Regions from separate parts of the Vagococcus jeotgali genome, predicted to be linked through region 2. Evidence: predicted binding sites of a transcription regulator. Region 2 holds the regulator's gene; the other holds the start of a gene.
What was found. Region 2 encodes LexA, which represses DNA repair genes until DNA is damaged. Its sites were predicted from a motif close to CNAACANNTGTTNG; they were not measured.

Region 1 (4,449 bases), 560 kb from region 2:
TGTATAATTCAATTCATTAGAATCTTTTAAAAAGAGTTTCCAATATTTTTTTAGTTTTCGATAATTTTTCATGTCAGTTACATTCGATGTGCGATAACGATTCATCGTCTTAATTCTAGTTATGTTTAAAGAGCGACTGATAAGTTGAACTAAGTGAAAGCGATCAATAATCACCTCAGCATTAGGAAATAGCCTTTTGGCTAATTTAAAATAGGCTGCATTCATATCAACGACAATTGTTTTTACTTGGCGACGAACCTTTAGAGAGTACTTAAGAAAGTGTTTCTCTAGTGTTAGCTTTTTATTATCAATGAGAATATCGATAATTTGGTGTGTAGAGGAATCAGAGTAAATAAAACTGTACTTGCCACTATTGTTTTTAACCGAAGTAAATTCATCAAAACAAAGGTTTTGAGGTAAATATAAAAATTGATTAGATAAGTCTTTACCACCAGATACTAAAATTCTATTAATCGTTGTTGATGAAACAAAATGTCTTTTAGCTAAATCTTTAAACGAGATAGCATCACTTAACTCAATAAGAATTGATTGCTTCACTCTTTTAGCGATAAAACAATGTTTCTCAATTTCTGAAGATTCAGCTAGAAAAGAGGAGTCACAATGACGACAAAGGAATCTCTGTTTCTTTAATAAAAGATAGGTTGGGTAGTGAGCCACACTTAACCACTTTATTCGAGAAGAAATAAACCCATTTTTCACAATAGAAAATTGTTCATTTTTAATGCCACAACAAGGACAAGCCGAAGGAGTGTAAGTAAGAATACCTTTATAAATCTTGGATCTTATCCCTTTAATAAGCTGTTCCTCACAAAAAATAGAATCGAAATAAATATTTTTATCTTTTAAATCTAGCGATAGTCGAATACAATGGTTATGGGACATACGAATCTTCCTTTCTAAAATTTGGTTTGGTCACTTTAATTTTAACGGGAAAGTTCGTATGTTTCTATTATTTTGAAAAAAAATAGATGCGAATGAATTTCTTCATCCACATCAAAAATTATACAACCGATTTAACAATATATTGAAGTTTTTGCTACTAATAATAATATATTAAATTCCTCACTTTTTATTATCACACCTTGCCTATGAGAATTCTGATATAATCTACTCAAACTTTGTAGTCAACACTACTTCTACCCTCTTATATTTTAAATATAATTGTGAGACTATTTTTTAGCAATAAAAGTAATTAAAGAATCATTTTTTAGATCACCATACCCTACTTCGTGTCGCATATCACTAAAACCAGCTCCTTTTAAAAGTTGTGTAAATTCTTGAATACCATACCAATTCAGCTCAAAATTAGATAATTCAGTTTCTATAACCTTACCATTTTCAACCAGTTCATATCGGTGACTATAACTGACTTTCTGGTCATACCAATCAATATCTTGTGCAATTCCTGTAAATAAAATCCCTGTCATCTCACCAAGTGGAATATCTTGAATATCTATCTCACCTTTAACAAACCAAGAAGGTAACTCTGTATCTAATATTAAAACACCATCTTTTTCTAAGTGAGCATGAAAAGATGCCAAAACATCTGCTACAATCTGACTCGGTAACAAGCAAAAACTACCTGTAGGCATAATAATAGCATGAATTTTTTTTCTAAATCTAAACAAGCGCCGATTGTAAAATTAAGCTAGACAAATAAAAAAATCATTTGTGATACACTCAAATTGTCCAAATTTTTTTCCTTTTAAATCAAAATAAATAGTATCCCAATCTTCACGGTAATACACATTAGATCCTGGTAGTGTCTTAGCAAATACCATTAAATCATCCATATGTTTTCTTATCTTATAATTTGTCATGACTATCTCCCTGAATCTTCACATTTCCCGTATTATATGATAAAAAATAAGAAGAAACAATATATAGACTAAGCGTGATTGACAATTGGATAAGTAAGCTATACTATATATTCAGAACATAAGTTCGCTAGGAGGCTACTAAGATGTCAAATGAAAAAAATTTAAATCGATTAAATCAGGAGTTAGAAACATTACCACCTCTTGTTCATGAATATGTTCAAGCTAAAAGTATTGTCCCCTACTCCCTTGTGACTTTATATGAGTACGCCAAAGAATTCAGACGATTCTTTGAATGGTTAGTGGCAGAGTCTGTGGTCCAAGTTGAGATATCTTATATTTCAATCAGTGACTTGGAAAAACTAAAAAAAGAAGATATGGATTTATATAAATCTTATTTGATGTCATCACCAAGGCAAGGAACCACACAAGATGGAGGCTTACGAAGTCATGTCACAATTCAAAGAGCGATTACCGCTCTACGCTCCTTATTTCACTACTTAGCAAATCAAACTGAGGATAACAAGGGAAAACCTTACTTATCTCAAAATGTCATGTTGAAAATTGATAACGTGAAGACAGGACGAACACTTCAAGATAGATCACGGGCTATTGAAAAGAAGATTTTGATCGGCTCAGAATCAGTGGCATTTTTAGAATATATCAATCATGATTATGAAGCAACATTAACTAGCCATCAAGCTGTACATGCTTTTAGACGTAATAAAGAAAGAGACCTAGCGATTATTGCTTTGTTTTTAGGAACGGGTATTAGATTGTCTGAGTTAGTAAACATGAAAATCAGTGACTTAGATATTCATAATATGGAAGCTACTGTAATTAGAAAAGGTGGTTTTAGAGATACTACTATGATCTCCTCTATGTTTATGGACCATATCACCACTTACTATCACGCCAGAGAAAAGCTCTATCAACCTGATCAAAGAGAAAAATCTTTGTTTTTAACAACCTACAAACAAGAAGCTAAAAGAATTGATCAATCAACAGTTGAAAAATTAGTAAGTAAATACAGTGCTTCATTTAAAACTAAAATGACACCACATAAATTAAGACACACAGTCGGTACTCAGCTATATAAGAATACTAATAGTCTACTCACAGTTTCCCATCAACTTGGACAAACTGGAACTAGTGCGACTTCTTTATACACTCATATAGTAGATAAAGAAAAACGTGATGCGATAAATGATTTATGGCAAAATTAGTCCTAACTATGGCAATCTGGTAAGTATTTGTTTATACTGATAACTAGCTATATATAAGGAGGATTATTTGTTTGGAGGAAAAGAAATATAATTTAGAAATTCCTAGTGAGTTCATTTCGGAATTAGGTTTAGATAATACTGGTGAGATTCAATTAAAAAAAGAAGGGAAAAGGTTAATTATAGAAAAACCAATGAACCATGATACATCAGAAGAGGTTCCTCTAAAGTGGTTTTTGATACCATCCATTTTGATGACGATTTCTTTTTATGCCATTGTATCTAGTTTACATATGACACAAATACCAATGACAGGTCATGAATCTATATCTAGTTTCTTAATTTATCTAGGCGTATTTAGTGGAGTTATCTCCTTTTCTATTTTTTTTATTCGTGGAAAGCGTGATCCAAAAAATAGATCAACTAGAGATATATACTGGCGAAATGTCCCGACTATCATATTTTCATCAGCAGTCATTTTATTTTTAGTTTTAATGGCCTTCTTTTGGGTGATTGGTACTGTTTTTGAAGGAGCGAGCTTTGATAAATACACAGCAACTGCTATTTTTTTATTGTTCATTTGTGCCATTAATTATTTTATGATTTATTCAGCATCACTTTTCACATCTGAGATGATTATTAATGTATTGATTATTGTCATCGTAGGTGGTATCTTTTTCTCAATGATTACAAATAGCGAGAGTCAGTGGTGGCAAATTAATTTTAGTTTCTTAGGAACAAATGAAGCTGTTAGCAGTTGGCCTTTTAACATAACGTTAATGATTTCAGCTTTGTTAATGATAGCTTTGATTGATTATTTGTTTGTAACGTTAAAGAATCAAGGCTATACACAAAAAGGCTTGATTGTTCTACGTATCTTATTAACCTTACTTGCTTTAGCACTTGGAGGTGTCGGTTTCTTCCCTAATAACGCTGGGATGTTACATGAATTACATGATAAAGTCGCAGGAGTATTGGTAACGTTAGTCATTATTTTAATAATCGGTATTAGATGGCTATTGCCACAAGTAACCAAACAATTTTTAGTTGTATCATACACTATTGCTGTTTGTTTAGTTCTATCAAATATTTTATTTGAAAATGTCGGCTATTTTTCACTAACAGTTTTTGAATTGATAGCCTTTGGGTTAGCTTTTTGTTGGATTCTATTACTACTGCAACAAATTAATCGTTTAACGACTCTAGATCATCAATATGTGACTATTCCTTTAGAAGAATATACAGAAATAAAGAGTCACAAAAAAGCCTATCGTGTTTAAACTGTTTAAACATTGATAGGTTTTTTTATGATATGATCTTGGTTTACATATTATTAATATATTTTTCTGCAATTGTGACATCACCGATGTAAGGCGTATCCACACCAT
Region 2 (4,449 bases):
CTATAATTTAAGCTTATGGATTATACTTTACGCTTAAAAGTGATAAAGGTCAAGAGGTTTTTAAAAAATCATATTAATTCTTTGCTGAATAAATAAGCTGCTACTAATTTTTCAGTAGCTTCAATTGATTCAATATGTGTTCTTTCATAAGCATGACTAGCCTCGATACCTGCCCCGATTAAACCATGCTTAATATCAGCACCAGATCTGATAGCAGCAGAGGCATCACTACCGTAGTAAGGGTAGATATCTAGCTGGTAAGGAATGTGGTTATTTTGACAAAGTGTAACAAAATGATTTCTAAGAGAAAGGTGATAGGGCCCGCTTCCATCTTTTACACAGATTGAGACGCTGTATTCATCAGTTTGTTGATCATCACCCATAGCACCCATATCAACGGCAACATACTCAATCACACGAGGGTCAATATTTGAATTACCGCCATAACCAATTTCTTCATTATTAGAAAATAAAAAGTGTGTCGTAAATGGAATCGTATCACCTGATTTTTTCAGTTGAAGTAGAAAATTAATTAAAATAGCAACACTCACTTTGTCATCAAGATGTCTAGATTTAATAAAGCCAGTAGGAGTAATGACAGTACGTGGGTCAAAGCTAATAAAATCACCAACTTGAATCCCTAATTTTTGAGTTTCTTCTTTACTTGTTACTTTTTCATCCAGTCTAATCTTCATATTGTCTTGGTTTCTAGGAGCATCACCAGCATCTTTATAGACATGAACACTGGTTTGATGCATTAAAATCGTTCCTGTTAGTTCTTTACCATTTTGTGTGTAGACTGTACAGTATTCACCTTCAATGGCATTAAACTTAAAACCTCCAATTAGATCAATCTTAAGTCTACCATCAGGTTTAATAGCACGAACCATAGCACCAAGAGTATCCACATGAGCTGTAATAAAGCGATGTTTATGGTCATCATTTCCTGGAACACTTACTAGTAGTGCACCTTTGTTCGTTTTTTTCGGTACATAATTTGATTCTTTTAAAAGAGTCTCAATGTAGTCGATAATAGTAAAAGTATTTCCTGTTGGTGAAGCGATATTAGTTAATTGGCTAGTTAATTCAATAGTTGATGTCATCTATATCTTCCTTTCTTGTTGTCAAATCAAGATTAGAGGAATTGGGTTAATAAATCAATAAAAAATAACCGTAGGCGGTTATATGCCTATGATTATTTTTTATTGTCATTAGATAAGTAGAGTTTACTTATTTTTTATAAGAACAGTAATGTTGTTGTTTCTTCATATAATCTTGTTTTTGTCGGCGCTTGTAATTTTTATCATCCCATAACATCAACCAAATTAAGACAAGAGGGGTTAAAACAAGTAGGGCAATATTTAAACTCATATTCCCTAAAAACATCCCAACAATCAAAACAACTAAAATAAACGCATATCTTCTTAATGCTAACATGATGATCTCTCCTTTATTCTTAATAAGAACATTTGTTCGATTGTCCTTATTATACGAATGCTTGTTCGATTTGTAAAGTAAAAAATAAAGCATTTATTAAATGCTTTATTATATATGGTTACGATATAATCCAACGACTTTACCTAAAACAGAGACATTATCTAAAATAATAGGCTCTAATGTGTCGTTTTCAGGTTGTAGTCGAATGTAGTGGTCTTCTTTAAAGAATCGTTTACATGTTGCTTCATTGTCATCTGTCATAGCAATAATAATATCACCATTGTTTGCTTGAGACTGTTTTCTAACAATGACATGATCTCCGTCAAATATACCTGCATTGATCATACTCTCCCCACGAATCGTTAGCATAAATAAACTATTTTCTTCATATTTTAAATCAGGAGGTAGAGGAAAGAAATCCGATGCTTCTTCGACAGCCAGGATCGGTTCACCAGCTGTAACAACTCCTAACATAGGAATAAAAGGTGATTTAACTCCTATTAATTTAAGTCCTTCATCGGTTAATTCAATAGCACGTGGCTTTGTTGGATCTCGTTGAATAAGTCCTTTTTTTTCTAATCTTGATAGGTGACCATGAACAGTAGAGGTGGAAGATAGATTAACAGCTGTTCCAATTTCTCTAACCGTTGGTGGGTATCCTTTTTCTTCAACTTGTTCGTATATATATCTTAAAACATTAATTTGTCTAGATGAACGAGAGTTTGACATTCGATTCCCTCTTTTCGCTTTTTTTTGAGTGTAACATAAAAGTTTAAGTTAATCAAACACATGTTCGTTTTTAGGTTAAGGCAGCTAATTAATTGAATTTTTAAAGAATTTAAGCTACTATTTAGGTAGTCAATCCAAGGAGGAATATAATATGTTAAGTAAAGATAAATTAGATAGAATTAACGAATTAGCGAAAAAAGCTAAATCAGAGGCGTCTTTAACAGAGGCAGAACAAAAAGAACAACAAGAGTTAAGAGATGAGTATATTCAAACCTTTCGCTCAGGTATGAAAAATCAAATAGAGGGTATGAAAGTTGTAGATGAAGAAGGAACAGATGTGACTCCAGAAAAATTAAAACAAATTCAAAAAGAAAAAGGATTACATGGAAGATAACTCTTCCATGTTTTTCAATTTTACCTTGAAAAAATAATGTAACCGTTGTAAAATACAATAAAGGTAAAAAAAACCTAAATAGGAGGATGTTAGATGTTATTTGATAAAACAGATCAGTTAGGTGTTAATTCAATCCGTACATTAAGTTTAGATATGATTCAAAAAGCTAATTCAGGTCATCCTGGATTACCAATGGGTGCAGCACCAATGGCCTATGTGCTTTGGACAAAATTTTTAAAAGTAAACCCAAAAACGTCAAGAAACTGGGTGGATCGTGATCGTTTTGTTTTATCAGCAGGACATGGTTCAGCTATGCTTTATAGCTTATTACATTTATCAGGTTATGACTTACCGATGGATCAATTAAAACAATTTCGCCAGTGGGATAGTTTAACGCCAGGACATCCTGAAGTATTACATACTGACGGGGTTGAAGCGACGACAGGACCATTAGGACAAGGGATTGCAATGAGTGTTGGTTTTGCAATGGCAGAAGCTCACTTAGCTGCAACGTACAACAAAGAAAATTATAATATCGTTGATCATTACACCTATGCTTTATGCGGTGATGGGGATTTAATGGAAGGTGTTTCTCAAGAAGCTATTAGTTTAGCTGGTCACCTTAAATTAGATAAACTGATTGTGTTATATGATTCAAATGACATCTCTTTAGATGGTCCTTTAGACAAATCATTTAGTGAAGATGTTAAGGGGCGTTTTGAAGCATCAGGTTGGCACCATATTTTAGTAGAAGATGGTAATAATTTAGAGTCACTAGAAGAGGCAATTAGTATTGCTCGTGCTCAATCAGCTAAGCCGACTATTATTGAAGTGAAAACAATTATTGGTTTTGGTGCGACTAATGAAGGAACAAATAAAGCTCACGGAGCGCCACTTGGGGTAGATGGTGTAGCTCATGCCAAAGCTAATTATGGTTGGGATTACCCAGAATTTACTGTACCAAAAGAAGTTGAAGAGAGATTCCATGAGGATATGGTTGTTAAAGGTCAAGAAAAAGAAGCAGCTTGGCATGAATTATTTGAAAGCTACAAAGCTGAATATCCAGAGTTAGCTAAACAATTTACAGAAAGCTTTAGTGAAGAAGTTGTGGTTGATTTAGAAAAAGTATTACCAGCTTATGAAGTAGGAGAGAGTGCTGCAAGTCGTGTGACAAGTAAAGAAGCAATCCAAGCTCTATCTAAAGCTCTACCTAATTTCTGGGGTGGTTCTGCTGATTTATCTTCATCAAATAATACTATGGTAGCAGATGAGTTGGATTTTGAACCAGGACAGTATCAAGGCCGTAATATCTGGTTTGGTGTACGTGAGTTTGGAATGGCAGCTGCGATGAATGGTATTTCATTACATGGTGGCACGCGTGTGTACGGAGGAACATTCTTCGTCTTTGTTGACTACCTACGCCCAGCATTACGCCTATCAGCTATTCAAAAAGTTCCTGTGACATATGTCTTAACACATGATTCAATTGCTGTTGGGGAAGATGGACCAACTCATGAACCGATTGAGCAACTGTCAAGTTTACGTGGTATGCCAAATGTGAACTTAATTCGTCCTGCTGACGGTAATGAAGTATCAGCAGCTTGGAAATTAGCAGCTACAGCAACACAAACACCTACAGTTCTAGCTTTATCTCGACAAAACCTTCCAGTATTAGAAGGAACTAAAGAAAAAGCTTATGAAGGTGTGGCTCGTGGTGGGTATGTATTATCGGCTCAACAAGGTGAAAAAGCAGATGGTATTTTAATTGCAACAGGTTCAGAAGTGAACTTAGCTATGGAAGCACAAAAAGTATTACGTGGTGAAGGTATTGATGTGTCAGTTGTTTCTATGCCATCAACAATGCTTTTTGATTCTCAATCTAAAGAATA

Region 1: the regulator LexA is predicted to act here: its motif matches at 1,955-1,968, upstream of xerS (tyrosine recombinase XerS).

What each region holds. Positions count from the first base shown of each region.
Region 1 covers NZ_CP142146.1:880,597-885,045, reverse strand. Annotated here, with positions in the region: gene VSF34_RS04595 (ISL3 family transposase) at 1-903, opposite strand, end outside; gene VSF34_RS04590 (hypothetical protein) at 1,191-1,613, opposite strand; gene VSF34_RS04585 (hypothetical protein) at 1,665-1,841, opposite strand; gene xerS (tyrosine recombinase XerS) at 1,985-3,064, shown strand; gene VSF34_RS04575 (DUF998 domain-containing protein) at 3,136-4,341, shown strand; gene VSF34_RS04570 (UDP-N-acetylmuramoyl-L-alanyl-D-glutamate--L-lysine ligase) at 4,385-4,449, opposite strand, start outside.
Region 2 covers NZ_CP142146.1:1,437,143-1,441,591, reverse strand. Annotated here, with positions in the region: gene VSF34_RS07200 (M42 family metallopeptidase) at 69-1,103, opposite strand; gene VSF34_RS07195 (hypothetical protein) at 1,231-1,437, opposite strand; gene lexA (transcriptional repressor LexA) at 1,546-2,166, opposite strand; gene VSF34_RS07185 (DUF896 family protein) at 2,318-2,560, shown strand; gene tkt (transketolase) at 2,654-4,449, shown strand, end outside.